Regions from separate parts of the Streptomyces sp. NPDC051180 genome, predicted to be linked through region 2. Evidence: riboswitches for the same ligand, from Rfam matches in the RefSeq annotation. Region 2 holds a riboswitch; each other region holds the start of a gene.

The links. A riboswitch is a leader RNA that binds a small molecule or an ion and turns the genes downstream of it on or off. The one in region 2 is predicted to bind cyclic di-AMP.
Region 1: linked by a shared signal. The riboswitch ahead of AB0424_RS02395 (LysM peptidoglycan-binding domain-containing protein) and the one ahead of AB0424_RS26870 (transglycosylase family protein) in region 2 are both predicted to bind cyclic di-AMP.
Region 3: linked by a shared signal. The riboswitch ahead of AB0424_RS15505 (M23 family metallopeptidase) and the one ahead of AB0424_RS26870 (transglycosylase family protein) in region 2 are both predicted to bind cyclic di-AMP.
Region 4: linked by a shared signal. The riboswitch ahead of AB0424_RS09000 (M23 family metallopeptidase) and the one ahead of AB0424_RS26870 (transglycosylase family protein) in region 2 are both predicted to bind cyclic di-AMP.

What each region holds. Positions count from the first base shown of each region.
Region 1 is NZ_JBFBBC010000001.1:538,531-546,271, reverse strand. It holds gene AB0424_RS02415 (SpoIIE family protein phosphatase) at 1-754, opposite strand, end outside; gene AB0424_RS02410 (alpha/beta hydrolase) at 913-1,677, shown strand; gene AB0424_RS02405 (hypothetical protein) at 1,886-2,482, shown strand; gene AB0424_RS02400 (phosphoribosyltransferase family protein) at 2,603-3,892, shown strand; gene AB0424_RS02395 (LysM peptidoglycan-binding domain-containing protein) at 3,886-4,755, opposite strand; cyclic di-AMP (ydaO/yuaA leader) riboswitch at 4,761-4,945, opposite strand; gene AB0424_RS02390 (hypothetical protein) at 5,286-5,915, shown strand; gene AB0424_RS02385 (phosphocholine-specific phospholipase C) at 5,965-7,741, opposite strand, start outside.
Region 2 is NZ_JBFBBC010000018.1:56,202-63,942, reverse strand. It holds gene AB0424_RS26895 (NAD(P)/FAD-dependent oxidoreductase) at 1-366, opposite strand, end outside; gene AB0424_RS26890 (Ppx/GppA phosphatase family protein) at 736-1,650, opposite strand; gene AB0424_RS26885 (DUF501 domain-containing protein) at 1,647-2,201, opposite strand; gene AB0424_RS26880 (septum formation initiator family protein) at 2,245-2,715, opposite strand; gene eno (phosphopyruvate hydratase) at 2,807-4,093, opposite strand; gene AB0424_RS26870 (transglycosylase family protein) at 4,382-5,080, opposite strand; cyclic di-AMP (ydaO/yuaA leader) riboswitch at 5,084-5,255, opposite strand; gene AB0424_RS26865 (transglycosylase family protein) at 5,514-6,590, opposite strand; gene AB0424_RS26860 (cytochrome P450) at 6,709-7,741, opposite strand, start outside.
Region 3 is NZ_JBFBBC010000007.1:175,858-183,598, reverse strand. It holds gene AB0424_RS15520 (DNA topoisomerase IV subunit A) at 1-1,407, opposite strand, end outside; gene AB0424_RS15515 (pitrilysin family protein) at 1,595-2,935, shown strand; gene AB0424_RS15510 (pitrilysin family protein) at 2,932-4,329, shown strand; cyclic di-AMP (ydaO/yuaA leader) riboswitch at 4,529-4,694, shown strand; gene AB0424_RS15505 (M23 family metallopeptidase) at 4,707-5,477, shown strand; gene AB0424_RS15500 (GntR family transcriptional regulator) at 5,677-6,360, shown strand; gene AB0424_RS15495 (HPr family phosphocarrier protein) at 6,516-6,797, opposite strand; gene AB0424_RS15490 (GNAT family N-acetyltransferase) at 6,973-7,741, shown strand, end outside.
Region 4 is NZ_JBFBBC010000003.1:477,411-485,151, forward strand. It holds gene AB0424_RS08975 (MerR family transcriptional regulator) at 1-485, shown strand, start outside; gene AB0424_RS08980 (hypothetical protein) at 614-976, shown strand; gene AB0424_RS08985 (PLP-dependent cysteine synthase family protein) at 1,040-2,077, shown strand; gene AB0424_RS08990 (MFS transporter) at 2,074-3,300, shown strand; gene AB0424_RS08995 (PP2C family protein-serine/threonine phosphatase) at 3,484-4,641, shown strand; cyclic di-AMP (ydaO/yuaA leader) riboswitch at 4,843-4,989, shown strand; gene AB0424_RS09000 (M23 family metallopeptidase) at 5,001-6,110, shown strand; gene AB0424_RS09005 (aldo/keto reductase) at 6,207-7,151, shown strand; gene AB0424_RS09010 (PrsW family intramembrane metalloprotease) at 7,228-7,741, opposite strand, start outside.

The DNA.
Region 1 (7,741 bases), on a different contig from region 2:
CCCACAGGGCGTAGCCGTCCTCCGGGTCGAGCAGGGAGGTGAGCACCTCGATCCGGCAGGGCGAGGTGACGTCCGTCCCGAGGATCCCGAGCAGTCCGTCGTCGAGGACGACCTCTCCCGTGTCCAGGTCCCAGTCGAAGGAGCCGAACCGGACCGGCGGACCGGACCCGGTGGGGAGCTGTACGCACACCGGGTCGCCGGGCCACTCGACCACGGTGCCCCCGCGGACCAGACCGGCCAGCGCCTCGCCGAGACGGAGGGCGCCCCGGGTCATCCGGTCCCTGTCGCGCGCGTCCACCGGCACCCCCGGTGTCGGCGCCCGCAGGACCACGAGCACGCCGAACCGCTCACGGCCCGCGAAGACCGGCGCGTACAGCGAGGCGAAGGGGAAGGGGAGGCTCGCCACCAACTGGGGGAACCGCCGCATGGCCTCCTCGACGTCGGAGAGGTGGACGGACTGCCCCGAGCGGAACGCCTCCGCCACGGGGAAGGGCCGGTTCGAGTGCATGCGAAACCAGGGGCGGAACAGCGGCCCCGGCAGCCCCACGAGCACCGCCATCCTGAGCAGGCCCGGCGTTCCGGAGCGCAGATAGACCCCGCCCGCGTAACCGCCCACCTCCTCGACGGCCCTCAGCGCCGACTCGGCGAGCGTCCAGGTCAGGGCGGACGAAGCCGGCCCGTCGGCAGCTCCGTTCCCGGCCGGATGCCCGGTGCCGCCCGTCGGGCCGGAGCCGGACGTGCCGTGCGAGGTCACACAGCCAGGATGCCCCCGACGCGAAAGGCTCCGCATCCCGGGCCCGGCCGCCCGCTCCCGGCCCGGCGATGTTGACCACACGCGTCCGTACCGTCACACTCGGTCGTCGACCGCCGCCGCCGGCGCGCGGATCCCAGTACCTCGGAGCAGGGGGCACGATGACGGACCGGCTTCTTCCGTACGACGTTCACGGCGGGGGGCCCGCCCGGGCCGTCGTCCTGCACAACTGGTTCGGCGACCGCACCAGCTTCGACCCGCTGCGCGCCCACCTGGACGGTGCCGCCGGCAGCTACGCCTTCGTGGACTGCCGCGGATACGGCGAGGCCCTCGACCACCCGGGCGCGTACACGATGGAGGAGGTGGCCGCCGACGCCCTCGCCGTCGCCGACGACCTGGGCTGGGACGACTTCTCCGTCATCGGCCACTCCATGGGCGGCAAGGCGGCCCAGCTGATGCTGCTCGACGCCCCCGACCGCGTCCGCTCGATCGTCGGCATCTCGCCGGTCTCGGCGGCGGGGTTCCCGCTCGACGGCGAGACGTGGGAGCTCTTCGCCGGTGCGGCCGAGGCGCCGGCCAACCGGCGGGCGATCATCGACAACACCACCGGCGGCCGGTACGACGACGCGTGGCTGGGAACGCTCGTCGACCGCTCCGTGGGGCGCTCGAACGCCCGCGCCTTCCGCGCCTATCTGGACTCCTGGTCCCGCACCGACTTCCACGAGCGCGTCCGCGACAACCCGACGCCCGTCCTCCTCGTCGTCGGCGCCCACGACCCGGCGCTCGGCAGCGACGCCATGGAGGCCACCTGGCTGCGCTGGTACCCCAACGCGCGCCTCGAAGTGCTGAAGGACGCCGGCCACTACGCGCCCGAGGAGACCCCGGAGGCGCTCGCGGAGGCCATCGAGGCGTTCCTCGCCGCCTGACGGGAGCCCGCCGCTCCCGCGGTGCCGAGCCGGCGCGCCGACGAAGGTCCGCTCCGCGGGGGCGGCGCGGTCCCGAAAGTCATCCGAAGGTCGACCGGACGGACGACTTTCGAGGACAGCGATGGGGTGACGCTTCACGTGATCATCGTGGCCACGACGCCACGGGACGGCCCGCGGCGGACCGTCCACGATCGGCAGGAGCCACCCGATGGGCCTCGCGCAGTCGCAGCACCGCTTCCTCGTCCGGCAGAAGGTCACGCCGATGGCCAACCGCTACCTGGTGCACACCGTGGGCCCCGACGGCGAGGAGGCGGAACTCGTCGCGTTCGCCCACCAGAAGAGAATGGCGCTCAAGGAGCACGTCACCTTCTACACGGACGAGTCCCGCCGCCAGGTCCTCTTCACCTTCAAGGCCCGCCAGGTCCTCGACGTCGGTGCGACCTACGACGTGCACGGCGCCTCCGGCACCCGGCTGGGCGGCTTCCGGAAGGACTTCGCCGCCTCCCTGCTCCGCAGCACCTGGCACCTCGCGCAGGAGGGCGCGACGGCGGAGACCACGGGGTGCGAGCGGCATCAGGGCGTGGCGCTGCTTCGGCGGGTCTGGGAGTTGCTGCCCTTCACGGACCTCATTCCCTTCGTCGTGCCGTACCACTTCGACTTCGCCCGGGCCGGACGGTCCGTCATGTCCGTCGACAAGCGCTTCGGTCTGCGCGACCGGTACGTCCTGGAGATAGCGGACCCCGAGCTCGACCGGCGGCTCGCGATAGCCCAGGCCGTCGCTCTCGACGCCCTGCAGTCCCGCTGACCCGCGGCCGCCGACCCCGCACCGCCGACGCGTCTACCCTGGGAGGAGGGGCAGGGGGCGGGGCACGCCGCTCCTCCCCGAGCCCGGGCCCGGGCCGCGCGGGCGGAAGGGCGGCGGATCATGTTCTTCAGCGATCGCACCGACGCCGGTCGGCAGCTCGCCGGCCGTCTCGACCACCTCAAGGGCCAGGACGTCGTGGTCCTCGGTCTGCCCAGAGGCGGCGTCCCGGTCGCCGCGCAGGTCGCGGAGGCCCTCGGCGCCCCGCTCGACATCTGTCTCGTACGCAAGCTGGGCGTCCCCCGGCAGCCGGAACTGGCGATGGGAGCCCTGGGTGAGGGCGGCGTGCGGGTGCTCAACGAGCGGGTGCTGCGCGATGCCGGGGTGGACGACCGGGGTCTGGCCGCCGTCGAGGAGGAGGAGCACGCGCTGCTCGACGAGCGTGCCCGCCGCTATCGGGGCAGCCGGGGGTCGCTGTCCCTGCGGGGCAGGACGGTCGTCGTGGTCGACGACGGGCTCGCCACGGGGGCGACCGCGCTCGCGGCCTGCCGGGTGGTACGCGCCAGGGGCGCGGCCCGGATCGTGCTGGCGGTCCCGGTGGCACCGCGTGGCTGGACGGCTCGGCTCGGGGGAGAGGCGGACGAGACCGTCAGCGTCCACGAGCCGGAGGTCTTCTACGCGATCGGACCGTTCTACCGGGACTTCACCCAGACCGCCGACGCCGAGGTGATCGCCTGCCTCGACCGCAACCGCGCCGCGCGGCAGCCCGCGGTCCGGGACGCGGAGGTGCGGATCCCGGTCGCCGGCGCCATGCCGGCCGCGGGGCTGCTCGCCGTGCCCGACGGAGCCGTCGGCATCGTCCTGTTCGCGCACGGCAGCGGCAGCAGCCGGCGCAGCCCGCGGAACCGGGCGGTGGCGCGGGAGCTCCACCGGGCGGGTCTCGGGACCCTGCTGTTCGACCTGCTCACGGAGGCGGAGGCGGGCGATCGGGAGCTGGTCTTCGACGCGCCGCTGCTGGCCGGCCGGCTGGCGGGGGCCACGGAATGGCTGGCCGGGGAGCCGGTGGGCGCGGGTCTTCCGCTGGGCTACTTCGGTGCGAGCACGGGAGCGGCCGCCGCCCTGTGGGCGGCGGCCGCTCCGGAGAGCCCGGTGAGTGCCGTCGTCTCGCGCGGCGGCCGACCCGATCTCGCCGGTGACCGGCTGGCCTCGGTGCGGGCACCGACCCTGCTGGTGGTGGGTGGCGAGGACGCGTCGGTGCTGGACCTCAATCGGCGTGCCCTCTCACGGCTGCGGTGCGAGAACCGGCTGGCCGTGGTGGAGGGCGCCACCCACCTCTTCGAGGAGAGGGGCGCCCTGGAGGAGGTGGCCGGGCTGGCCGCCTCCTGGTTCACCGCGCACTTCGGGGGTCAGTAGGCGCCGTTGACGTTGTCGATGGAGCCGTAGCGGTCGGCCGCGTAGTTGCAGGCGGCGGTGATGTTGGCGACCGGGTCGAAGAGGTCCATGGACGTGCCGGGCACGTGGTAGGCGAGGAAGGTCGGCTCGATGACCTGGAGGAGGCCCTTGGAGGGCGTGCCGGCCACAGCGTTGGAGTCCCACAGGTTGATGGCCTGGGGGTTGCCGGAGGACTCGCGCATCACGTTGCGGAGGATGCCGTCGTACGAGCCGGGGATGCCGTGCTGGCCCATGATGGCCAGCGACTCGCGGATCCAGCCGTCCAGGTTGTCGGCGTAGTTGGTGGCGGCGACGGGCGCGGCCTTGGCCGGCGCGGCGGCGGCCGGAGCGGCGGCGGAGGCACCCGTACCGGTGGAGGCCGGGGCCGCCGCACGGCGCTCGGAGCGGCTCGCCCGCTCGGTCGTGGCGGCCTTCTTCGCCTTGGGCGCGGCGGCCTCGGCGGAATCCCGACGAAGCGTCAGTTCGAGCCCGGGGTGAATAAGTGACGGATTGTCACCCACGGCGGTGCGGTTGGTCTTGTAAAGGCCCTTCCAGCCGCCCTGAATTCCCTTCTTCTGGGCGATCAGGGAAAGCGAGTCACCGCTGACGACCGTGTAGGTGCGGGCTGCCGCGGGGGCTGCCGGGGCCTTGGCGGCGGCGGGCGCGGCCGCGGGGGCGGAAACCGTCCGGGCGGCGAATTCCGGGGCGCCCGAGACGGGCGCGGCGCCGGCGACGGCCGGGGTGATCAGCGGGAGGGCGAGGGCGACGCCACCCGTGCCGACCAGAGCGAGGCTCTGGGAGACGGGACGGCGACGGGGGCGGCGGTGCTTACCGTGAGCAGGCATGACGGGATTCCTCTCCGGCGCCTGCGGGGTGAGCTGTCGGGTTCGGACGGGAGCTGTCCGGCCGCGCGCACGCGGCTGCACCCCGAGCCGTTCCGGAATCCGGGCCGGCGTATTCGTGGGTCCCCCGCTCCTGCCGTCGGGTGAAAAGGGAGGTATTTCGAGCAGTGGCAGGATTAGGCGATCCGCTCGAATGGAGGTGACCGTAGGCCAGTAATGCGACGGATAACAAGAGGACCGGGTCGTCCTCCGCAGTAAAAGGATCACCGAATTCACGGAATTCAAGATCGACCGGCTCTCCGGTGCGGCTAACTTCCTTATGCCCCATGGCTCGCACGGATTCCGGCCGCCGTGATCCCGGTCGGGGAGTGAGTCGCGTCACCAGGGTCTCAATGTCCGAATATGCACGGTAATTCTGTTAATGGGGGAGTGGGTGGAAAAGCCCCCTCCGGCAGGCGGGCACTCAAGGGCAAAAGTCGCAAAACCGACATTCGTCATGAAAGATGGATCCACCCCGACCGAGGAGCCGCTGGATGTACCCCGTCACCTCCACCTCCACCCCCCGGCTCAGCCCCGACGCCGTCGACCACGAGGGCGCCGCGCTCCACGACAGCGCCGCCTGGCAGCGGATCGTCGCCGACTGGGCCACCGACGAGCCCCTCGCCTCCGCCGGCTCGCCCCCTGCCGTCGAGAGCTGGCGGGATCTCCTGACGGTGCCGGTGGAGCGGCTGGTGTCCGACGCGCTCGACGCGCTCCCGCCCACCCTCCCGGCCGAGCGTCGGCTGCCCGGCCGCGTCGGGGCCGCCCTGCCGGACCGGCTCCACGTCTGGCGCCGCATCGGCAGGCCCGAACTGCGCCCGTCGGTCCACCTCGGCTACGCACGCCTGGTGCTCACGGAATGGGGCTGGCAGAACGCCCCGTACAAGCTGCGGGACAGGCGGGGGGCCCGCTGCGTGTGCGGCGCCCTGCTCGCCGCGCACCGGCTCGGCCACGGCGGCGCGGACACGATGAACGAGGCGGCGGCCTGGATCATGACCGAGCTGCGCTCGCGGGGGTGGCACGACCTGATCGGACCGTGGAACCGGGCCCCCGGCCGAACGGCCGACGAGGCCGTGGCCCTGCTCGACGCCACCATCGACAGAGCCGCACGGGCCGGCCGCTGACCGCCCCGCCGGTGTGCCGGGCTGCCCGCCCGGCACACCGGGGACCGGGTCAGCCGGTGACGCTCGGCGCCCCGGTCTCGATGTGGCCGGTGTACCGGCGCGACCAGGTCCCGTCGATGTCGGCGAGGAGGGTGAAGTCGTACCAGCCGCCCTGGTACGCCACCGCGTTGAAGAAGTCCTCACGGCTGGAGTTCGCGGGGACGGTGTACGTCCACGGCCCGTCGGTGCGGTAGGCGTTCGAACGGACGGTGAAGGTGACCGGGCCCCCCGAGGAGTTGGTCATCCTGAACCACAGGGCCGTCTTCCCCGTGCCCGGCTCGGTCGCGTACCGCGCCGCGACCTCCACCGCCTTGCCGGCCTTGGAGGCGTCGCCGATGAAGCGCCGCAGGAAGCGGTTGGGGCCCATCATCGAGATGTCGTACTTGCCGGAACCCGACCCCAGCCCGATGTTGAAGTAGTCGGACGCCGTGCCTCCCGGGTCGACGGTGTACTGCCAGGCGGCCGTGTCGCGGTACTGGTGCGGGTGGATCGAGAAGTGCGCCGGGCGCCGGGCCTCCGTCCCCTGGTTCGTCATCGAGAACCAGGCGAGGATCTTGCCCGCGGCCCCGAACTCGAACCGGTCGAGGTTGCCGTTGACCTGGTACGGCACGGCGCGCGCCGGGCGGGTGCCGGACTCCTGCGCGGGCAGCGCGTTGTTCTGGGGCGCCGGGTTCGGCATCGGGCCGCACGTCGCCTGACCGATGACCTTCGCCGTGGACGGGAGTCCGGCCGGCACGCCGTAGACCGGGTTCGCGAAGTCGAACACGCCGGTCAGATCCCCCGCCACCTTCCTGCGCCAGGCGCTGATGTTGGGGCAGGTGGCCGGCGTGCCGAGGGCGGCCGTCCAGGTCTCCATGAAGCGCAGCACGGAGGTGTGGTCGAAGACCTCGGAGCTCACCCAGCCGCCACGGGTCCACGGGGACATGACAATCATGGGGACGCGGAAGCCCAGGCCGATCGGGGTGCCGTCGAGGTACTCGCCGGGCGTCCCCGGCGGAGCGACCGGCGGCGGCACGTGGTCGAAGAAGCCGTCGTTCTCGTCGTAGTTCAGGAAGAGCACCGTCGAGTCGAAGACCTCGGCGTCGGCCGCCAGCGCCCGGTAGACGAGATCGACGAAGTGCGCGCCGTCGCCGGGTGGAGCGTAGGGGTGTTCCGAGAACGCCTCGCTGGCGACCACCCACGACACCTGCGGCAGCGTGCCCGCGAGGACGTCGGCGCGGATCGCGGCGGCGATGTCGTCCGGGGTCGAACCGGTCACCTTGGCGACCGAGCCCATGCCGCGGTCGTACAGCGGGTCGCCGGGCCGCGCGTCGGCGAACTTCTTGAAGTACGCCAGACCGTTGTCGCCGTAGTTGTCCTGGGCGTTCTGGTAGACCTTCCAGCTCACTCCGGCCCGCTGGAGCGCCTCGGCGTACGTCTCCCAGGTCAGGCCCGACTCGTCGCCTCCGTCCTTGCTGGAGCCGTCGATCTTCCCGCTCCACAGGAACGTGCGGTTGGGACCGGTGGCGCTGAGGGCGGAGCAGAAGTACGCGTCACAGATCGTGTAGTGGTCGGCGAGCGCGTGGTGGAAGGGGATGTCTCCGCGGTCCAGATGGCCCAGGGAGCGGGTGTTCCCCACGCCCGTCACCCAGTTGTCGAGGCGTCCCTTGTTCCAGGCCGCGTGCTGCGAGGTCCAGCTGTGCGGCAGGTCGCCGTTGCACTGCGCGAGGGTCTCGCCGTCGACCCCGCCGGCCGGCGGGGTGTCGCTCAGCTTCCAGGGGTAGTGCCGACCGCCCCAGTTCGGCTGG
Region 2 (7,741 bases):
GATCGGGAAGGTGCGGGAGACCGCGCCCATGGCGATGACCAGGTAGTCGAACGGCAGCTCGTACGCCTCGCCGACGAGCGGCGCGATCGTGGCGACCTTGCGGTCCTGGTCGATGGTGGTGACCCGGCCGGTGAGCACCTCGGCTCCGCGGACGACGCGTCGCAACGGGACGACGACGTGACGCGGCGAGATGCTGCCGGCGGCGGCTTCGGGGAGGAAGGGCTGGTAGGTCATGTACGACCGCGGGTCGACGACCGTGACGGTCGCCTCCGCGTAGCGCATCTTCTTGAGGATGCGCCGAGCTGCGTACAGGCCTACGTACCCGCCGCCTACTACGAGGATCCTGGGACGCTCCGTGGTGCTCATGGGATCGAGTATCCACCCCTCCGGAGGGGGGTGCTCGTGCGCCCCTTCACAAGGTCCTGGGGTACCTCTGCTACACTCCGCCGCCCACGTGATCCACGTCATGGTCCTGCAAAGGAACCGGGGTGCACTGGTGAACGTTGTTCACCCCCCGTGAACTGGCCGGGAGAGCCCCCGTTAACGCTGAACCGAGGGGCCCGTTCACACGATGGAAACTTCGAGCGAATCGGCCCCCGCACCTGCGAAAGGGCCCTGAGGACCCCCTCGAAGGGCCTAAAGGCCCCCCTCGGGCGCCACCAGGGCCCTTTTCCTTGTGAAGAACTTCACGAACTTTCCCGACGGGATGTCGCCGGACGGCTCGATAGATGCCCGCTATGCCACGGATAGGGCGATCCCATCGAGGATGTCGTGCTCGCTGACGACGACCTCGTGGGCTCCCACCCGCTCGACGATCTCCCGCAGGACGAGCGCCCCGGCGATGATCACGTCCACCCGGCCGGGGTGGATGACGGGGATCGCGGCCCGCTCCGCGTGGGTGGAGGCGAGCAGCCGGTCGGTGACGTCGGCGATCTGCCGGGCGGAGATCCGGGCGTGGTGGATCTTCGTGGAGTCGTACGCGTCGAGCCCGAGGGCGATCGCGGCGACGGTGGTCACCGAGCCGGCGAGGCCGACGAGGGTTCCGGCCGAGGCGATCGGCACCGTCTCGGCGGCCAGGTCGAGCGCGGCCCGCACGTCGGCGCGGATCGCCTCGGCCTCCTCGGCGGTCGGCGGGTCGTTGCGGACGTGCCGCTCGGTCAGCCGGACGCAGCCGATGTCGACCGAGCGGGCGGCCTCGACGTGCCGGTTGCCGGTGACGAACTCGGTGGAGCCGCCGCCGATGTCCACGACGAGGTAGGTCTCGGTGCCGTGCAGCTCGCCGGTGGCGCCGGTGAAGGAGAACTCCGCCTCCTGGTCACCGGTGATCACCTCGGGCTCGACGCCCAGGATCTCCACGACCCCGTTCACGAAGTCCGCGCGGTTCTCGGCGTCCCGGGAGGCGGAGGTGGCGACGAAGCGGATCCGCTCGGCGCCCAGCTCCCTGATCACCGCCGCGTACGCGCGGCAGGCCGCGAAGGTGCGCTCCAGGGCCTCCGGGGCCAGCCGGCCCGTCCTGTCGACGCCCTGGCCGAGCCGGACGATCGTCATGCGCCGGTCCAGCTCGACGAGGTCGCCCGTCTCGGGGTGGACGTCGGCGACGAGGAGGCGGATGGAGTTCGTGCCGCAGTCGATTCCGGCGACCCTGGTCACGCGCCCTTCCCCTCTTCCCCGTCGGCCCCGCGGTCGGCGCACGGCGTGACGCAGGCGCCCTTGGCCCACCACTCCGGGAGCATCGCGAGGGCCTCGTCGCCGAACGGGTTCACGCCCGGGCCGGCGGCCAGCGAGTGGCCGACGAGGACGTGCAGGCACTTGACCCGGTCCGGCATGCCGCCGGCGCTCGGGAAGCCCTCCAGCACCTCGATGGCGTCGCGGCGGGCGATGTAGTCCTCGTGCGCGGCCCGGTAGGCGGCGGCGAGCTCGGGGTCGGTGGCGAGCCGGGCCTGCATCTCCTTCATGACCCCGTTGGCCTCCAGGGTGCCGATGGCCGAGGCCGCCCGGGGGCAGGTGAGGTAGTACGTGGTCGGGAAGGGGGTGCCGTCGGGGAGCCGCGGCGCGGTCTCGACGACGTCCGGGTTGCCGCACGGGCAGCGGTGCGCGATGGCGCGCAGGCCGCGGGGCGGCCGGCCGAGCTGGAGCTCGAAGGCGGCGATGTCCTGCTCGGTGGGCTCGGTGCGTTCGGTCTGCGGAGGGGGCGTTTCCATGTCTGCCTTGCTCGTGTGTCGGGTCGGCCACCAAGAGGCCGGGTCAGGGGCGGTCGGCGTGGTCGACGCCGTCCCAGAGGTTGTCGTACCAGGGGCGGTCGGCCGTTCCCTGGTCGGCGCGGGGCCGCTGCTCCGCGTCGGGGTCGTCCACGGTGAAGCCGGTCTCGCCGGGCAGCACGTAGTGCAGGTGCTCGCGGGCGAGGCGGCGGACGTAGGCCGGGTCCTGGAGGCGGGCCTTCTCGTCCCTCAGTTCCTCGACCCGTCGGGCGGCCTCGGCGGCCCTGCGCTCCTGTTCGGCGATCTCGCCCTGCTGGGAGACGTAGCTCCGCATGGGATAGGCGAGGGCCACGACGAGGGAGCAGACGACGAGGGCGAGGAAGGCCGCGCGGCCGGTGAGCCGGGAGCGGCGGGCCTGACGGCGGGTCTGGGAGCGGTAGACACGGGCGGCTGTCTGCTCGCCGAGCAGTCTGATCCGGGTCGCGGTCGAGAACCGGTCCCGGTCCTTCGCGGCCATGTCGTGTCGCCTCCCCTGTTCACGCGGACGTCCCCGCACACGGTACGGGACCGAGTGCGGGGACGGACGGAACTGCCGGGGGTGACGCCTGTCAGCCCTTGAAGCGCGGGAAGGCGCTGCGGCCGGCGTAGACGGCGGCGTCGTCGAGGATCTCCTCGATGCGCAGCAGCTGGTTGTACTTGGCGACGCGGTCCGAGCGGGCCGGGGCGCCGGTCTTGATCTGACCGCAGTTCACCGCGACCGCGAGGTCGGCGATGGTGACGTCCTCGGTCTCGCCGGAGCGGTGGGACATCATGCACTTGAAGCCGTTGCGCTGGGCCAGCTCGACGGCGTCCAGCGTCTCGGTCAGCGAGCCGATCTGGTTGACCTTGACCAGGAGGGCGTTCGCGGTGCCCTCCTCGATGCCGCGGGCGAGGCGCTCGGGGTTGGTGACGAAGAGGTCGTCGCCGACGATCTGGACCTTGGCGCCCAGCTTGTCGGTGAGGACCTTCCAGCCCGCCCAGTCGTCCTCGTACAGCGGGTCCTCGATGGAGACCATCGGGTACGCGGAGACGAGCTCCTCGTAGTACTCGGTCATCTCGGCGGCCGAGCGGGACTTGCCCTCGAACTCGTACACGCCGTCCTTGTAGAACTCGGACGCGGCGACGTCGAGCGCGAGCGCGACGTCGGTGCCCGGGGCGTAGCCGGCCTCCTTGATGGCCTCGATGATGAGGTCCAGGGCGGCGCGGTTCGACTCCAGGTTCGGGGCGAAGCCGCCCTCGTCGCCGAGGCCGGTGGAGAGGCCCTTGCGCTTCAGGACGCCCTTGAGGGTGTGGTAGATCTCCGCACCCCAGCGAAGGGCCTCGGAGAAGGACTCCGCGCCGATCGGGGCGATCATGAACTCCTGGATGTCCACGTTGGAGTCGGCGTGCGACCCACCGTTGAGGATGTTCATCATCGGGACGGGCAGCAGGTGCGCGTTCGGGCCGCCGAGGTAGCGGAAGAGCGGCAGGTCGCTGGCCTCGGAGGCGGCGTGCGCGACGGCGAGGGAGACGCCGAGGATGGCGTTGGCGCCGAGCGATCCCTTGTTCTCCGTGGCGTCCAGGTCGAACATGGCCTGGTCGATCAGGCGCTGCTCGGTGGCGTCGTAGCCGACGAGCTCCGGGCCGATCTGCTCGATGACGGCGAGGACGGCCTTCTCGACACCCTTGCCCTGGTAACGGTTGGGGTCACCGTCGCGGAGCTCGATGGCCTCGAAGGCACCGGTGGAGGCACCGGACGGAACGGCAGCACGACCGGTGCTGCCGTCGTCGAGGCCGACCTCGACCTCGACCGTGGGGTTGCCTCGGGAGTCCAGGATTTCCCGGGCTACGACGACGTCGATGGACGGCACGAGCATCTCCTTCTGGGATGTGACGCTGGATGTGACGCAAGGTCGGTGCAGGGTCGCTTGGCCTTGCGACAAGAGCCTAACCGGCTCGGGGGCTCCCGCCCGCCGGGCGCCCGCACCCTGGGACGAAAAAGGACCCAAGGGCAGGTATTACGGGACGAAGGGCCTCAGATCTACTGGGTGGTAACCGCCTCCGTGTCCCGAACGCCCTCCCTCTGACACGGCGAAACCCCGGCCCGGCGTGCACGGGGGAGGGCACGTCGGACCGGGGTGGTCACCGCGGGAGGGTCGCCGGGCTCACTTGAGGTGGAGCTGCTGGCCCACGTAGATCAGGTCGGCGTTCTCGACGACGTCCTTGTTCAGGTCGAAGAGCTTCGCCCAGCCGCCCTGGACGCCGTGGTCCCGGGCGATGGTGCCGAGGGTGTCACCGGGCTTGACCCGGTACTCGCCGTCACCCTGCTTGACCGTCTTGCCGGCCGGGGTCACGACGGTCTTCGCGGCGGTGGCCTTCCGCGGGGCCTGCGCGGCGGTGGCCTTCTTGGGGGCCTGGCGCTGCTCGCTGCGGGTGGTCGGCTGGGTGGCCTTGCGCTCGGGGGCGGGGGCCGTGGTGCCACCGGTGTAGGTGGTGCGGGAGAGACCCACGCCGCAGCTCGGCCAGGCACCCTTGCCCTGGCCCGCGAGGACCTTCTCGGCGACGGTGATCTGCTGCGACTTGGACGCCTGGTGGGCGTTGGGGGCGTAGGCGGTGCCGCCGTACGCGGCCCACGTCGACGACGAGAACTGCAGGCCGCCGTAGTAGCCGTTGCCCGTGTTGATGGCCCAGTTGCCGCCGGACTCGCACTGGGCGACCCGGTCCCACTCGGCGCCCGTGGCGGCCGAGGCGGTGCCCGCGGTCATCAGCGGGGCGGCGACGGCGACACCGGTGACGCCGACGAGCGTGGCGACCTGGGTGGCCTTGGAGGGACGACGGTGTTTGCCCTTGCCGGAAAACAGCATGGAGATTCTCCTCACCGACGCCTGCGAGGTGAGCTGTCGGGTTCGGGCCAATGAGTTGCCCGGCCGCGTGTCCTTGCACGCGACTTCACCCCAAGCCGGTCGTCGGCCGTCTCTCGACGGCCGGGGCCGGCACTTACCTTGGGTCCCCCGCTCCTGCCTTCGGCGCTGACGCGACGACTGTTCCCATCGACCGACGGCAGGATTCGGCGTTTCGGTCGACGGGGCCCGCGGTGGCGAGCGGTTAAGACCGTAGACACAGACCCACCGGAAGTTCAAAGAGGCGCATTGCGGAAATTTCGCCCCTCCTTGCCCTCCGGCGGGGGGTGTTTGTGCAGGTGAGAGGTGACGGAGGCAAAGGTCACGGGCAGGACACGCCAGTTGGGGCGAAGAGACCCATGTCTCACTTGCCCAGAACCGGACATTCAGTCCCGAACTACCCTTCGGCCGTGACCGGATCCACCGTCAGTTCGAGGCTCTGACCAGGCAGGATCAGGTCCGGATCGGCGCCCACCGTCTGGCGGTTGGCGTCATAGAGGGCCGTCCACCCTCCGGGCAGTTCGTTCGACTGCGCGATATCGGACAGGCTGTCGCCGGGCCGCACGGTGTACGCGTCCGAAGTGTCCGCACTGTCCTTTGCGCCCGAATTCTTCGCGGCGTCGGTCGCCGGCGTCGAGGTGGAGGCGTCCGCCAACTCGTCCGTGGGCGAGGCATGCTTGCCGGATTCCGGTGAATTGCCCGCCTTGTCGGTTTCCTCCGGAGCGGCGTCGCCCCGATGCTTTCCGGACCCGGGGGCCGTCGACGACCCGTCACCCTCCTCCACTCCGGGGGAAACGGGCATACCGGGCGTAACAGACGTGTCGGGCGTGACCGGCGTCGTGGGCGTGCCCGGCGTCGTGGGCGTGCCGGGCGTGACGGGCACGCCGGGGGTGACGGGGACCGTCGGGGGAAGCGAGGCGTTCGGGTCCTCCGGGACGGCCGGCGCGGTGGGCGTGGCCGTGGCGGTCTTCGGCGTCTGGGCGTGCCGGAAGGAGCCGGCGGAGCCCGACGGGGTGCCGTCGGTCCGGTTGGACTCGGCGACGGGACCGGTGGGGGCCGTGGGGACGGAGGTCGGGCCGGGGTCCACCCCGGTGGCCTTCCCGTCGTTCGTCAGCCCGGCGATCGGCGCGCAGGTGGCCCACTCGGTGCTGCCCTTGGCAAGAGCCTTCTCGGCCACGGCGATCTGCTGGGCGCGGCTGGCGAGGTCGGGGCTGGGGGCGTACGCGAGGCCGCCGTTCCGCTCCCAGCTGTCCTGGGTGAACTGGAGCCCGCCGTACATCCCGTTGCCGAAGTTGGCGCTCCACTGGCCACCGGACTCGCACTCGGCGACCCGGTCCCAGGTGGCCGCGTCGGCGGCGGATGCGGAGCCCGTGGCGAGCAACGGCAGCGCCATCGCCGAACCGGTGACACCGGCGGCGACGACGATGGCGGGGGCCTGACGGGGGCGACGGTGTCGTCCGTTCCCGGAACGCATAGGAGCGCCTTTCGCGTGACGGCTGAGACTGCCGGGAAACGTAGCGGTATTCGAACGCTCATCACAAGTCGGTCGACCCGCGATCACGCGAAGATCACATTTCTGATGCGAAGTCAGTTCACGGGCGGGGAACGGACGGGGAGAATTCCACCGGAAGCGTGCGCAATCCACGCATGATGAGCCCGCCACGCCACCGCAGTTCGTCCGGATCGACGGCAAGTCGCAGATCCGGCAGGCGCGTCAGCAGCGTCGCGAGCGCCGCCTGGCCCTCCAGCCGCGCGAGCGGCGCGCCCAGGCAGTAGTGGATGCCGTGCCCGTACCCCAGGTGCTGGTTGTCGCGCCGGGCGAGGTCGAGCGTGTCCGGCCCGTCGAACCGCTCCGGGTCCCTGTTCGCGGCGGCCAGGACGACGAGGACCGGGTCCCCCGCCGGGATCTCCTGCCCGCCGACGGTCAGCGCCCGCGTCGCGTACCGCCAGGTCGCCATCTCCACCGGCCCGTCGAACCGCAGCAGTTCCTCGACTCCGGTCTCCAGCAGCCCCCGCTCCCCCGCCGCGAGCGACGCCTGGAGCCGCTCGCGCTCCGCGGGGTGGCGCAGCAGCTGGTAGACGCCGTTGCCGATGAGGTTGACGGTCGTCTCGAAGCCGGCGAAGAGAATGATGAAGGCCATGGCGGCGGCCTCGTTCTCGGTGAGGTGCTCGCCGTGGTCGGACGCCCTGATGAGCCCCGAGATGAGGTCCTCGCCGGGCTCCCCGCGCTTGCGGTGGATCAGCTCGGCGAGATAGCCGCGCATCTTCTTCACCGAGCGCGCGACGCCGCCGCGCGGCCCGCCGCCGTGGCGGATCATCATCCCGGCCCAGTCCCGGAAGTCGTCCTGGTCCTCCGGGGGCACGCCGAGGAGGTCGCAGATCGCGTAGATGGGCAGCGGGAACGCGAACTCGTGGATGAGGTCGGCGCTCCCCCGCTCCGCGAAGGAGTCGATGAGCCGATCGGTCAACTCCTGTACGCGGGGCGCGAACTCGGCGACCCGGCGCGGGGTGAACGCCTTCGACACGAGCCGCCGCAGCCGGGTGTGGTCGGGCGGGTCGATGTTGAGCAGGTGGGTCATCAGCTCGGCCTTGCGCTCACCCGGAATGCCCGTCTTGCCCTTGGCG
Region 3 (7,741 bases), on a different contig from region 2:
GATGCCGGTCAGCTCGTCGATCTCGCCGGTGAGCCGGTCGCGCTCGGTCTCCAGCTCGATCCGGTCGAACCGGGTGAGGCGGCGCAGCGGGGTGTCCAGGATGTACTGCGTCTGGATCTCGCTCAGCGAGAAGCGCTCCATCAGGCGCTCCTTGGCCTGCGCGGAGTTGTCGCTCTCCCGGATGAGGCGGATGACCTCGTCGATGTCGAGCAGCGCGACGAGCAGGCCGAGCACCAGGTGGAGGCGGTCGCTCTTCTTGGTCCGGCGGAACTCGGAGCGGCGCCGGACGACCTCGAAGCGGTGGTCGAGGTAGACCTCCAGGAGCTCCTTGAGGCCGAGGGTGAGCGGCTGGCCGTCGACCAGCGCCACGTTGTTGATGCCGAAGGACTCCTCCATCGGCGTCAGCTTGTAGAGCTGCTCCAGGACGGCCTCGGGCACGAAGCCGTTCTTGACCTCGATGACGAGGCGCAGGCCGTGGCTGCGGTCGGTGAGGTCCTTGACGTCCGCGATGCCCTGGAGCTTCTTGGAGCCGACGAGGTCCTTGATCTTGGAGATGACCTTCTCGGGGCCGACCGTGAAGGGCAGCTCGGTCACGATGATGCCCTTGCGGCGGGCCGTCACCGTCTCCACGGTCGCCGTGGCGCGGATCTTGAAGGAGCCGCGGCCCGACTCGTACGCGTCCTTGATGCCGGACAGGCCGACGATCCGGCCGCCGGTGGGCAGGTCGGGGCCGGGCACGAACCGCATGAGGGTCTCGAGGTCGGCGCTCGGGTGGCGGATCAGGTGGCGCGCGGCCGCGATCACCTCGCCGAGGTTGTGCGGCGGCATGTTGGTCGCCATGCCGACCGCGATGCCGGAGGCGCCGTTCACCAGGAGGTTCGGGTAGGCGGCGGGGAGCGCGACCGGTTCCTGCTCCTGGCCGTCGTAGTTCGGCGCGAAGTCGACCGTGTCCTCGTCGATGGACTCGGTCATCAGCAGCGCGGCCGGGGCCATCCGCGACTCGGTGTACCGCATGGCGGCCGGCGGGTCGTCGTTGCCCAGGGAACCGAAGTTGCCGTGGCCGTCGACCAGCGGGAGCCGCATGGAGAACGGCTGCGCCATGCGGACCATGGCGTCGTAGATGGACGCGTCGCCGTGCGGGTGCAGCTTGCCCATCACCTCGCCGACGACGCGGGCGCACTTGACGAACCCGCGGTCGGGGCGCAGGCCCATCTCGCCCATCTGGTAGACGATCCGGCGCTGGACGGGCTTCATCCCGTCGCGGGCGTCCGGGAGCGCGCGCGAGTAGATCACCGAGTACGCGTACTCGAGGAAGGAGCCCTGCATCTCGTCGACGACGTCGATGTCGAGGATTCGCTCCTCGAACGCGTCGTCCGGCGGCGGTGTCTTCGTGCTGCGGCGGGCCATCGCGGCTGCGGCTCCTTCACCAACAAGGTTGATCTGACGCGGACCATTGTGGACCGTGCCACCGACAACGCCGACCGCGACCCGGAAGAGGGACATCAGGACCGGGCGGGAACTTCGCCAGGTGTCGGCGCGCTTGCATACAGTGGCAGGACTTTTTCACATCGCGATCGAAGGGACGTACATGCCCATGGGTCACACGGCCACGGCCGAGGCCGGCTCCGGCGGCCTGACAGCGACCGAGCACCGGTTGGCGAACGGCCTGCGTGTGGTGCTGTCGGAGGACCACCTGACCCCGGTCGCGGCGGTCTGCCTCTGGTACGACGTCGGCTCGCGCCACGAGGTCGAGGGCCGCACGGGCCTCGCCCACCTCTTCGAGCACCTGATGTTCCAGGGCTCGAAGCAGGTCCACGGGAACGGTCACTTCGAGCTGGTGCAGGGCGCGGGCGGCTCGCTCAACGGCACGACGAGCTTCGAGCGCACCAACTACTTCGAGACCATGCCCACCCACCAGCTGGAGCTCGCGCTCTGGCTGGAGGCCGACCGCATGGGCTCCCTGCTGGCCGCCCTGGACGACGAGTCCATGGAGAACCAGCGGGACGTCGTCAAGAACGAGCGCCGCCAGCGGTACGACAACGTGCCGTACGGCACGGCCTTCGAGAAGCTCACGGCGCTGGCCTACCCGGAGGGTCACCCCTACCACCACACGCCGATCGGCTCCATGGCCGACCTGGACGCGGCGACGCTGGAGGACGCGCGGAACTTCTTCCGCACGTACTACGCCCCGAACAACGCGGTGCTGTCCGTCGTCGGCGACATCGACCCGGCGCAGACGCTCGCCTGGATCGAGAAGTACTTCGGCTCCATCCCGCAGCACGACGGCAAGCGCCCGCCGCGCGACGGCTCCCTCCCCGACGTCATCGGCGAGCAGCTGCGCGAGGTCGTCGAGGAGGAGGTCCCGGCCCGCGCGCTGATGGCCGCCTACCGGCTGCCGCACGACGGTACGCGCGAGTGCGACGCCGCCGACCTGGCGCTGACGGTCCTGGGCGGCGGCGAGTCCTCCCGCCTGCACAACCGGCTGGTCCGCCGCGACCGCACGGCCGTCGCCGCCGGCTTCGGCCTGCTGCGCCTCGCCGGCGCGCCCTCGCTCGGCTGGCTGGACGTGAAGACCTCCGGAGGCGTCGAGGTCCCGCAGATCGAGGCGGCCGTCGACGAGGAGCTCGCCCGGTTCGCCGCCGAGGGGCCGACGCCCGAGGAGATGGAGCGCGCGCAGGCCCAGTTGGAGCGCGAGTGGCTGGACCGGCTCGGCACCGTGGCGGGCCGCGCCGACGAACTGTGCCGGTTCGCCGTGCTGTTCGGCGACCCGCAGCTCGCCCTGACGGCCGTGGACCGGGTCCTGGCCGTCACCGCCGAGGAGGTGCAGGCGGTCGCCGCGGCCAAGCTGCGCCCCGACAACCGCGCGGTCCTGGTCTACGAGCCGGTGGCCGCCGACGAGAGCGACAGCGACGAGGAAGAGGGAGCGGACCAGTGACCGACGCTGCCGTGTCTTTGACCAGCATGGACTTCCACCCGCAGCCGGCGCCGGGTGTCGCCAGGCCCTGGGCCTTTCCCGCCCCGGACCGGACGACGCTGGACAACGGTCTGACGCTGCTGACCAGTCACCGCCCCGGCCAGCAGGTCGTGGCGGTGGAGATCTTCCTGCCGGCCCCGCTGGACGCCGAGCCCGCCGGTCTCGACGGTGTCGCCACCATCATGGCCAGGGCGCTCTCGGAGGGCACCGACCAGCACAGCGCGGAGGAGTTCGCGGCCGAGCTGGAGCGGTGCGGCGCCACGCTCGACGCGCACGCCGACCACCCGGGTGTGCGGGTCTCCCTCGAGGTGCCCGCCTCCCGGCTGCCCAAGGCCCTGGGGCTGCTCTCCGAGGCCCTGATCGCGCCGGCGTTCCTGGACACCGAGATCGAGCGCCTGGTGCGCAACCGTCTCGACGAGATCCCGCACGAGACGGCCAACCCGGGCCGCCGCGCCGCCAAGCAGCTCTCCAAGGAGCTCTTCCCGGCCGAGTCCCGGATGTCCCGGCCGCGTCAGGGCACCGAGGAGACCGTCGCCGCCATCGACGCCGCCGCCGTCCGCGCCTTCTTCGAGGCGTACGTGCGGCCCGGCACGGCCACCGCGGTGGTCGTCGGCGACCTGACGGACGTGGACCTCGACAAGGTCCTCGCGGACTCGCTGGGCGCCTGGACCGGCGAGCCGGCCGAGCCGCTCCCGATGCCGCCGATCACCGCCGACGACACCGGACGGGTCGTCATCGTGGACCGTCCCGGCGCCGTCCAGACCCAGCTGCTCATCGGCCGGGTCGGTCCGGACCGGCACGACCGGGTCTGGCCGGCCCAGGTCCTCGGCTCGTACTGCCTCGGCGGCACCCTCACCTCGCGGCTCGACCGGGTCCTGCGCGAGGAGAAGGGCTACACGTACGGCGTGCGGGCCTTCGGGCAGGTGCTCCGCTCGGACGCCGGGGGCAACGGCGCCTCGATGCTGGCCATCAGCGGCTCCGTCGACACGCCCAACACCGGCCCGGCCCTCGCCGACCTGTGGCAGGTGCTGCGCACCCTCGCCGCCGAGGGGCTGACGGACGCGGAGCGCGAGACGGCCGTGCAGAACCTGGTGGGCGTCGCGCCGCTCAAGTACGAGACGGCCGCCTCCGTCGCCGGGACGCTCGCCGACCAGGTCGAGCAGCACCTTCCGGACGACTTCCAGGCCCAGTTGTACGCGCGGCTGTCGGAGACGGGCACGGTCGAGGCGACCGCGGCCGTCGTCAGCGCCTTCCCCGTGGACCGGCTCGTGACGGTGCTCGTGGGCGACGCGGCGCAGATCGCGGAGCCGGTGCGGGAGCTCGGCATCGGCGAAGTGACCGTCGTGACGGGCTGATTCCGGCCCTCGTGAGGCAACGGGAGGACCCCGGCGAGCTGTTCGCCGGGGTCCTCCCCTTTGTCCGTATTGAGGGCAACGGTGATCGTATGCCCTGTGGCATGTCTTACAAAAAGCCTGTCCGGTTGGTGATTGAAAGACGATCCGCATAGCGTCGGTGCGGCTGTTCGTCAGTTGCACGTGCCGCAGCCGCGGCATCGGACAGTCATCGCCGAGTCCCCGTCAGGCGCGAGCCTGGGGAGCCGGGGACCCACATCGAGTCCCTGGGGTGAATCGGACGCCTTCGTCTCGTGCGGAGGGGCCCGTAGGAGACCTTCCTGCTCCGAACCCGTCAGCTAACCCGGTAGGCGAGAAGGAAGGAAAGGACCAGCCCCTACATGGCGTTCACCCGTGCCACCGGGAAGCATCGTGGTCCGAGCCGGATGGCACGCCGCGGCGTGGGCATCGCAGGCGTCGCGACCCTCGCCACCACCGGCGTCATCGGAACCCTCGCTTCCCCGGCGCTCGCCGCCGACACGGACAACCGCTCCCCCGAGGACACCGGCCTCACCCAGGTGATCACCGAGGACTCCCTCGTGGACCGGATCAACGCCCAGGCCGCCGCCCAGGAGCGGGAGGCCGTCGAGGCCATCGCCAAGGCGAAGGCCAAGGCCGAGGCGAAGCGCAAGGCCGAGGCCCGCGCCAAGGAGATCCGGCTGGAGCGCGAGCGCGCCGCCCGCGAGGCCGAGCGCCGCCGCCTGGCCTCCTTCCAGCTCCCCGTCGCCGGCTCGTACATCTCCACCGGCTACAAGACCGGCGGGTCGCTCTGGTCCTCCGGCAGCCACTCCGGCGTCGACTTCCACGCCGCCTACGGCACGCAGGTCGTCTCCGTGGGCTCCGGCACCGTCGTCGAGGCCGGCTGGGGCGGCGCGTACGGCAACAACATCGTCATCAGGATGAACGACGGCACGTTCACCCAGTACGGGCACCTCTCCTCCATCGGGGTCCACGTCGGCCAGACCGTCGAGCCCGGCCAGCCGATCGGCGTCTCCGGCTCGACCGGCAACTCCACCGGCCCGCACCTCCACTTCGAGGCGCGCACGGGCGCGGACTACGGCTCCGACATCAACCCGATCGCGTACCTCCGCGCCCGCGGCGTCGCGGTCTGACCCGCACCGCCCGCGCATCGCGTCGCAAAAGCCCCGGCTCGTACTGAGCCGGGGCTTTTCGCTGTCCCGAAGCCGGTGACGTTCGCCAAGGATTCCTTCGGGGCATCGGAAATTCGGGCGCGCTGCAATAGAGTCGAAGATCAGGCGCAGAACAGGCGCCGCTCGAATTGTCTCGCGCGGACCAAGGCGGAGGTCGGATATGCGCATTCCCGCGCAGTCGGTATGCACGGCGATCCGGGACGACATCGTCTCCGGTGTCTACGAGCGGGGCAGCCGGCTGACCGAGGAACAGCTCGCCCGCCGGTACGGGGTCTCGCGCGTCCCGGTCCGCGAGGCCCTGCGCACCCTGGAGTCCGAGGGCTTCGTCCTCACCCGCCGGCACGCGGGCGCGCACGTCGCCGAACCGACGGAGCAGGATGCGGCCGACCTCCTCGACATGCGGTCGCTGCTGGAGCCCCTGGGGGCGGCGCGGGCCGCCCAGCGCCGTACCGACGCCCACCTCAAGGTCCTGCGGGGCCTGGTCAGGCTGGGGCAGGAGCGTGCCAGGCGCGGTCAGGGCGAGGACCTGCGCTCGCTGGGCGGCTGGTTCCACGAGACGCTCGCGCAGGCGTCGGGCAGCCCGGCCCTGACGGCGCTGCTCACCCAGCTGCGCCACAAGATCGCCTGGATGTACGTGGTGGACCAGCCCGCCCAGCCGGTCGAGGTCTGGTCCGAACACGGCGCGATCGTGGACGCGGTGGCGCGCGGCGACGCCGAGCGGGCCCGCGCGCTGACCGCGCTCCACGCGGAGCGCACCCTGTCGCTGCACCGCCTGAAAACATCGGGACGCGACCGTGTGAGGGTTTCGCAACATGTCGTCAACACGGCGAGCGTCCGGAATTAACGAAGTGGCCGTATACAAAGAACAGGAATTCGGTGGGCGCTGTTCGCGCTGCCCGAAATCGATCGTCCGGGAAAAGCGAAAGCCGTGACCGCCTCGATTTCGGCAGTCACGGCTTTGCGTGTGCGGAATCCGAAGGGATTCCACGGGGAAGCGGATCAGACGGTCTCGGGGAGCTCGTCGAGGCCCTCGGCCACCAGCTTCGCGAGACGGTCCAGCGCGACCTCGGCGCCGTCGGCGTCGGAGGACAGGACGATCTCCTCGCCGCCCTGCGCGCCCAGGCCGAGCACGGCGAGCATGGACGCGGCGTTCACCGGGGAGCCGTCGGCCTTGGCGATCGTCACCGGGACGCCGGAAGCCGTGGCGGCACGGACGAAGATGGACGCGGGGCGGGCGTGCAGGCCCTCGGCCCAGCCGACGTTGACGCGGCGCTCAGCCATGGTGTTGCCCTTCGGGTCTCAAGCGGGTTGTCTAGACCAGTCTCTCATGTGCTGCGTGGTGCTCGCGCCGACCTTCGGCCCGGATCGGACCGCCCTTCGGCCCTCCCTACCTTGCACGGCGCACACCCGCCGCGCGAGCGGTGCCGCGGTCGTGTCGCGGCCGTAGGCTGACCCCATGCAGAGCGCGTCGGAGCAGTCGGAAGCGGCGGATCGACCGGCCCCGCCGGAGCACGCCTACCCCGACCACTGGGAAGCGGACGTGGTCCTCCGCGACGGCGGCACCGCGCGCATCAGACCCATCACCGCCGACGACGCCGAGCGTCTCGTCAGCTTCTACGAGCAGGTCTCGGACGAGTCGAAGTACTACCGCTTCTTCGCCCCCTACCCGCGCCTGTCGGCCAAGGACGTCCACCGCTTCACCCACCACGACTTCGTGGACCGGGTGGGACTCGCGGCGACCGTGGGCGGCGAGTTCATCGCCACCGTGCGCTACGACCGCATCGACGACCGCGGGATGCCCGCCTCCCGGCCCGCCGACGAGGCCGAGGTCGCCTTCCTCGTCCAGGACGCCCACCAGGGGCGCGGCGTCGCCTCCGCCCTCCTCGAACACATCGCGGCCGTGGCGCGCGAGCGGGACATCCGGCGCTTCGCCGCCGAGGTGCTCCCCGCCAACAACAAGATGATCAAGGTCTTCACGGACGCCGGCTACACCCAGAAGCGCAGCTTCGAGGACGGCTCCGTCCGGCTCCACCTCGACCTCGAACCCACCGACCGCTCCCTCGCCGTCCAGCGTGCGCGGGAGCAGCGCGCGGAGGCCCGCTCCGTGCAGCGGCTCCTCACCCCCCGCTCCGTCGCCGTGGTCGGCGCCGGCCGGGCCCCCGGCGGCGTCGGCCGGACCGTGCTCCGCAACCTGATCGGGGCCGGCTTCAGCGGACCCGTGTACG
Region 4 (7,741 bases), on a different contig from region 2:
TGGAGCAGGAGCGCGAGCGCATCGGACGCGTGATCGCGTCGGTGCGGACCACTCTCCACAAGACAGAGAGGGGAGAAGAACTCATGGCCGAGGAAGTGTTCGACGGCTTCGACCACACGACGTACGAGCAGGAGGTCACCGAGCGCTGGGGCCGCGAGGCGTACGAGAAGGGCGACCGCTGGTGGCGCTCTCTCGACGCGGCGCAGAAGCGGGCCTTCATGGACGAACAGGCCGGCATCGCGCGTGACTTCGGCCGGGCGGCGCAGGCCGGCCTGGCCGCGGACAGCGACGAGGTGCAGGACATCGCGCGCCGCCAGGTCGTCTGGCTGTCGGCCACCACGTCGCCGAGCCGGGAGTACGTGATCGGGCTCGGCCGGATGTACGTCGACGACCCGCGCTTCACCGCCCACTACGACAAGCACGGCGAGGGCACCGCCGTCCTCGTGCGCGACGCGCTGGCGATCTACGCGGAGCGCAACCTCTAGGGCCGTCCCCCCTGGGGGTGTCCGAGAGGGGTCTCCCGTCGATGTGCGCGGTGGCCGAAACGGGCCCGCCTCTTTGCGGGCACGGGACGCCGCACCGTAGTGTCACGCGCACGATGAGTGACGAGAGCGTGAGTGACGTGAGCCGGCGGGCGCCCGCCGTGCTCGTCCTGCTCGCCCTCCTCGCCCTGCTCGTGAGCGTCTGCCACGGCTCCCACGGGCACGCGCTGCCTCCCACGAGCACGGCGACCGTCTCCGCGCCCGCGTTCCCGCACGGCTGCGAGCGGTCCGGTGACGCGTGGTCCTTCGACGCCCACCTGCCCGCGCAGGCCGCCGCCCCGCAGCCCGGGGCGCCGGACGCCGGCGGAGCCGTACCCCGGTCGCACACCGCGGACCTCCGCACCGATCCCCGCGCGCGCTGCGTCCGGGGCCGGGCGGGACCCGGACCCGAGCCGGGCCGTCTGCTGATCGCCCTCGGGGTGGACCGGAACTGAGCCGGGTCCCGCACACGCGTGACCAGGCTCCCTTCGGCGTACCACCTCAAGGACACCTCCCCCATGAGCAATCTGCTCTTCGGCACCACCGTGCCCCTGCCCGTCGGCGGGCAGACCGTCGGCAACACCCCCGTCCTCCGGACCGACGACGGCTACTGGGCCAAGCTCGAAGGCTTCAACTTCGGCGGCATCAAGGACCGCACCGCCCTCTACATGGTCGAGCAGGCCCGGCGCCGCGGGGAGCTGCGGCCCGGCGCCCCCATCGTCGAGTCGACCTCCGGGACCCTCGGTCTCGGCCTGGCGCTCGCCGGGGTCCTGCACGGTCACCCGGTGCACGTCGTCACCGACCCCGGCCTCGAACCGCTCGTCGAGCGGCTGCTCGTCGCGCACGGCGCCCGGGTGCACGTCGTCTCCGAGCCGAGCCCGCGCGGCGGCTGGCAGCAGGCCCGGATGGACCGGGTCGCCGAACTGCTGCTGAGCCTCGACGGGGCCTGGTGGCCCGACCAGTACGGGAACCCCGACAACCCCGACGCCTACGCCGGGCTGGCCGCCGAACTCTCCGGCCAGCTCGACCGGATCGACGTGCTGGTCTGCGCGGTCGGCACCGGCGGCCACTCGGCCGGCATCTCCCGGGCGCTGCGCGCCACCGGCAGCCCCGCACTGGAACTCGTCGGCGTGGACTCCGTCGGTTCCACCGTCTTCGGCCTGCCGGCCGGGGAGCGGCTGATGCGCGGCCTCGGTTCCTCCATCCACCCGGCCAACGTCGACCACGGTGCCTTCGACGAGGTCCACTGGGTCGGGCCCGCGGAGGCGGTGCGGTCGGCCCGGCGCCTGGCCGCGCGCCAGTTCGCGACGGGCGGCTGGAGCGTGGGGGCGGTCGCGCTGGTCGCCGGCTGGCTGGCCAGGACCCGGCCGCGAGGGACCCGGATCGCGGCCGTCTTCCCCGACGGGCCGCAGCGGTACTTCGACACCGTCTTCAACGACGAGTTCTGCGCGGCGCACGGCCTGCTCGACGGGCCCGTGCGCGAGGAGCCCGCGGCGTACGAGCCCGGCGTGCGCGTGGACGGCTGGACGCGCAAGGTGCTGGAGCGGGTCCGTTGACCGCGACGAGCACGGCGCCCGCCGCCGAGGGGGGCGTGTGGCGGCAGAGCCGCTCCTTCCCGCCCGCGGTCCGGCTGCTCTTCGTCAACCAGCTGACCATCAACCTCGGCTTCTACATGCTGATGCCGTACCTGGCGGCGCACCTCGCGGACGGGCTCGGGATGGCGGCCTGGGCGGTCGGCCTGGTCCTGGGCGCCCGGAACCTGTCCCAGCAGGGCATGTTCCTCGTCGGCGGGGCGCTCGCCGACCGGCTCGGCTTCAAGCCGCTGATCGTGGCCGGCTGCGCGCTGCGGACGGTCGGCTTCGGGGCGCTGGCCTTCGCGCAGTCGCTGCCGATGCTGGTCGCCGCCTCGCTGGCGACCGGTCTCGCGGGGGCGCTGTTCAACCCGGCCGTGCGGGCCTGTCTGGCCGACGAGGCCGGTGAGGAGCGGCGGGTGGCGGCCTTCGCGCTGTTCCACGTGTACTACCAGGCGGGCATCCTGCTCGGGCCGCTCGTCGGGGTGGCCCTGACGGGGGTGTCGTTCCGGCTGACGTGCACGGTGGCGGCGGTGCTGTTCGCCGGCCTGACCGTCGTACAGCTGCGGTGTCTGCCCGTCCGGGCCGGGGCGCCCGCCGCCCGGGAAGCGGAGGCGCGGGGGCAGTTCCGCACGGTGCTGTCCCACCGGACGTTCTGGTTCTTCTCGCTCGCCATGACCGGCTCGTACGTCCTGTCCTTCCAGGTGTACCTGGCGCTGCCGCTCGCCGCGGACTCCACGGCGCTCACGACGGCGCTGTTCGTCGTCTCGGCGCTGGTCGCGCTCGCCGGGCAGCTGCGGATCACGGCCTGGTGCAGGCGCCGCCTGAGCCGGGAGCGGTGTCTGGTCCTCGGGCTCGTCCTGATGGGCGCGGCCTTCCTGGCCCCGGCGGCCCTGGGCCGGGGCGCGGTCGGGCTGCTGTCGTGCGCCGCGGTCCTGGCCGTCGCCAACGCGGTGCTCTACCCGTACGAGATGGACACCGTCGTCGCCCTGTCCCGGGGGCGCTGGGTGGCCACCCACTACGGGCTCTACAACACCGTGTGCGGGATCGGGATCACCCTCGGGAACCTGGGGACGGGCGCGCTGCTCGACGTGACCGGCTGGTCGGCGGTGCCGTGGCTCGCGCTGTGCGCGGTGGGTCTGGTGTGCGCGGCGGCCATGGCCCTGCTGGCGCGGGGCGGTCGGCTCGCCGCGGCGGCCGGGGACTGAAGGCGGGCGACCCCGTGCGGCCCGGCTACGCCAGTCGGCCGCACGGGGTCGCCCGCCGGTGCGGCGGCCGCCACCCTGGGAGGGCGCGGTGCGGGACCGCGGCCGGGCCGACCGGGCAGGAGAGCACAGGTGGGGCACCCCCAGGGCGGGACGGGCGGCGGGCGGCGCGACGGTGACGACGGCCTGGCGTACGGAGGCGCGCGGCGGTTCATCCGGGCGCTGCCGCCCCTGGTCATCGCGGGTGGCGTCGCCTACGACGTGGCGACCCCGGCGTCGTACACCGCGGCCCCGCTCTTCTCCGCCGCCCCGCTGATCGCCGCGCCGTTCTTCTCCCTGCTGACGACCCTGCTGACCGGGATCGCCGCGGTACTCGCCTCCGTGGGGCTGCACCTCTACAACGACACCGCGAGCGACATCCCGGGGCTGACGGAGACCCTGACCGTCCTCACCGTCTCGGCGCTGGCCCTCCTCGTCAACCGGGTGGTGCGGCGCAGCGGCGAACGGCTCGCGTCGGCGCGGGTCATCGCGGAGACCGCGCAGAAGGCGGTGCTGCCGATGCCCGCCGAGCGGATCGGCGGGCTGCAGTGCGCGGCGCGGTACGAGGCGGCGCAGGCGGACGCGTTCATCGGCGGCGACCTGTTCGCCGTCCAGGACACCCCGCACGGGGTGCGGCTCGTGGTCGGGGACGTCCGCGGCAAGGGGCTGGAGGCGGTCGAGGCCGTCGCCGTCGTCATCGGGGCCTTCCGGGAGGCGGCCGAGCAGGAGCGGACCCTGGAGGGCGTGGCGCAGCGGCTCGAACGGGCGCTGGCCCGGGAGGGCATGCGGCGCGACGGGCTCGACGCCTTCGAGGGGTTCACGACGGCGGTGCTCGCCGAGATCCCGCGCGCCGACGGCAGCGGCACCTTCGGCGGCTTCGTCCGGCTGGTGAACCGCGGGCACCCGCCCCCGCTGATGCTGTACGCGGACGGGCGGCTCGACCTGCTGGACCCGGTGGATCCGGCGCTGCCGCTCGGCATGGGGGACCTGGCGGCGTGGCCGGACCGGGCGGAGGCGCGGTCCTACCCGCCGGGCGCGACGCTGCTCTTCTACACCGACGGCCTGTCGGAGGCGCGGGACGCGGAGGGTGTCTTCTACGACCCCGCGGAGCGGCTCGCCGGCCGGCTCTTCCCGGGGCCCGAGGAAGTGCTCGACGCGCTGGTGGGCGACGTGCGGCTGCACACCGGCGGGAGGTCGACGGACGACATGGCGCTGCTCGCGGTGAGCCGGCCCGCGGAGGGCCAGCCGGAGCGGCGCCGGACCATGCCGGTGGTGCCGCCGGGCCGTCCCCGTCACCGGCCGTAGTCGAGAGGTGTCCCTGCGATAACAATTGACATAACGTCAGATCGAGGGGGTTTACGGGTTCCGTTCTGAGGTGGGGTCAACTCGGACCATTACCACCCAATTCGATGAACGATCAAGAGGAACGGCTTGGAATGGGGACCCCCTGTCTATTAACGTTCGATAACGCAGCGCGGTCGTCCCAGCCGTCGCAAGAGGCGGCACCGTGCGCACGCGCCGAATCCTGAAAAGGAACCGGGGAACCACCACTTGGGGTGAATCGGGCCTTTCGCACCTGTGCGACCGTGCCCGTAGGAGACCTTCCTGCTCCGAACCCGTCAGCTAACCCGGTAGGCGAGAAGGAAGGAAAGGAGCGCCCCTCAGTGGCGTCCAACACCCCCGCACCCGAAGCCCCCTTCGATGCCTTCGGTGGCGGTGCGGTTCCCGCCTCCCCGGACACCGAGTGGAACCCCACCGAGGGCTCCCTCCGCGCCGAGAGCCGCTCCGGCGGCCGGCACCGGGTCGTCAAGCAGCGCTCCAACTTCGCCCGCTCCTCCACCGTCCTCGGCGTCGGCGTCATCGCCGCGGTCGGCGCGGGCGGCCTCGCCACCGCGCAGGAGAAGCCCCCGGTCGCGATCTCGCTCCCCGACCTCCCCGACCTCGGTCTGCCGGACGCCCACGACCTCCCCGGCGTCGGCGACCTCCTCCCCGACGAGGACCCCGAGCCGGTCAGCGCGGCCCGCGCCAACCCCAACCCGCTCACCGCCGCCACCTACACCACCGCCGACGAGCCCACCGGCGGGGCCGACCAGGCCGCGAAGACCGCGACCGGCGCCTCCGACGCCGGCGAGGCCCTGCGCGCCCGCATCCTCCAGCAGGCCGAGCAGCAGCAGGCATCTGCCGACGCCGCCGACAAGGCCGCCGCGGAGGACGCCGCGGCCGAGAAGGCGGCGGCGGAGGCCGCGGCCAAGGCCGACGCGGCGGCGAAGGCGGCCGCCGAGGCCAAGGCGAAGGCCGAGGCGGAGGCGAAGGCCAAGGCGGAGGCGGAAGCCGCCGCGAAGGCCGAGGCCGAGCGCCTCGCCAAGCTCGCCGCGAGCTACTCGCTGCCCCTCTCCTCGTACACCCTCACCGCCTCCTACATGCAGTCCGGCTCGATGTGGTCCTCCGGCTACCACACCGGTCTCGACTTCGCGGCGCCCACCGGCACCCCGCTCAAGGCCGTCCACGGCGCCACCGTGAAGTCGGCCGGCTGGTCGGGCTCCTACGGCTACCGGATCGTGCTGGAACTCTCGGACGGCACCGAGATCTGGTACTGCCACCTCTCGTCGATGACCGTCTCCGCCGGCCAGAGCGTGGGCACCGGCGAGACCATCGGCCGCGTCGGCGCCACCGGCAACGTCACCGGCGCCCACCTCCACATGGAGGTGCACACCGCGGGCGGCGACGGCATCGACCCGGCGCAGTGGCTGCGCTCCAAGGGCCTCTCGCTCTGACGCTCCCACCGTCACGACCCGGCGCGGAACCCCCTGCGGGGTCCGCGCCAGTTCCCTGACGGAATAGGCCCGGTGACGGGAGCGGTTGATCCCTCCATGACCTCTCTCCGCCCGCTGGGCAGCTCCGACCTGCACGTCTTCCCCCTCGCCCTGGGCGGCAACGTCTTCGGCTGGACCGCCGACGAGGCCGAGTCCTTCGCCGTCCTCGACGCCTACGCCGCCGCCGGCGGCAACTTCGTCGACTCCGCCGACGTCTACTCCGCCTGGGCCGAGGGCAACGAGGGCGGCGAGTCCGAGACCGTCATCGGCCGCTGGCTCGCCTCCCGCGGCAACCGGTCCGACATCGTCGTCGCCACCAAGGCCGGCGCCCACCCCCGCTTCAAGGGGCTCTCCGCCCCCACCCTCAAGGGGGCCGCGGAGGAGTCGCTGCGCCGCCTCGGCACCGACCACATCGACCTGTACTACACGCACTTCGACGACGAGTCCGTCCCGGTCGAGGAGATCGTCACCGCCCTCGACCAGCTGGTGAAGGAGGGCAAGGTGCGTGCCGTCGCCGCCTCCAACATCTCCCCGGAGCGGCTGCGCGCCTCCCTCGACTTCGCCGAGGCCGAGGGACTCACCCGGTACGTCGCCCTCCAGCCGCACTACAACCTGGTCTCCCGCGAGACCTACGAGGGCCCGCTCCTGGAGACCGCCGAGCGGGCCGGGCTCGCCGCCGTCCCGTACTACGGCCTCGCCGCCGGGTTCCTCACCGGCAAGTACCGTCCCGGCGCCACCGTCGACAGCGTCCGCGCCGCCGGCGCCGGCGGGCACCTCGACACCGAGCGGGGCCGGGCCGTCCTCTCCGCGCTCGACGCGGTCGCCGAGGCGCACGGGGCCGAGCTCGCCACCGTCGCCCTCGCCTGGCTCGCCTCCCGGCCGACCGTCGCCGCCCCCATCGCCTCGGCCCGTACCGTCGGACAGCTGCCCGCCCTCGTCGCCTCCGCCGACCTCACCCTCACCGAGGCCGACCTGACCCTCCTCACCGAGGCGTCGGCCTGAACGACGGAGCCCGCGGTCCGGCACGTGCCGGACCGCGGGCTCCGCTCCGCCCCGGTCGGTCCCGGGACACCGGCGCTCAGCTGCGGTACGGGTTGTAGCCGCCGTAGTCCAGGTACTGCGGCGGCGCCCAGACGCGGCCGGTGGCGCGGGCCGCGTGGGTGAGGGCGGGGGAGGCGACGGCACGGCGCTGCCAGAGGTGGTGCAGGAGCTCCTGCTCGCGGGCGGTGAAGTCGGGGCCGGCCGTGCCGCGGCGGGCCCGGTCGCGGAGGAAGGCGAGGGTGGTCGCGAAGGACTCGTACTCGCCGACCGCGCGCGCCGCGGCGGGGCCGTACGTCCCGCCGGCGAAGGTACGGGCCAGCCGCCTGGCCCGCATGGAGGAGAGCGCGAGGGGCTCGGCGGGGGAGAGCCAGCCGGCCGCGGCGTACGCCGGGAGTTCGCCGGATATCGTGCGCAGCTCGCGCTGCCGGCTCCAGACGGCGAGCCAGGTCAGCAGTCCGAAGGCCGGGACCATGAGGGCGCCGTACACCGCGTAGAAGGCCCACGGGCCGCCGAAGGTGGCCGAGCCGTTCCAGGCGGCGTGCAGTCCCATG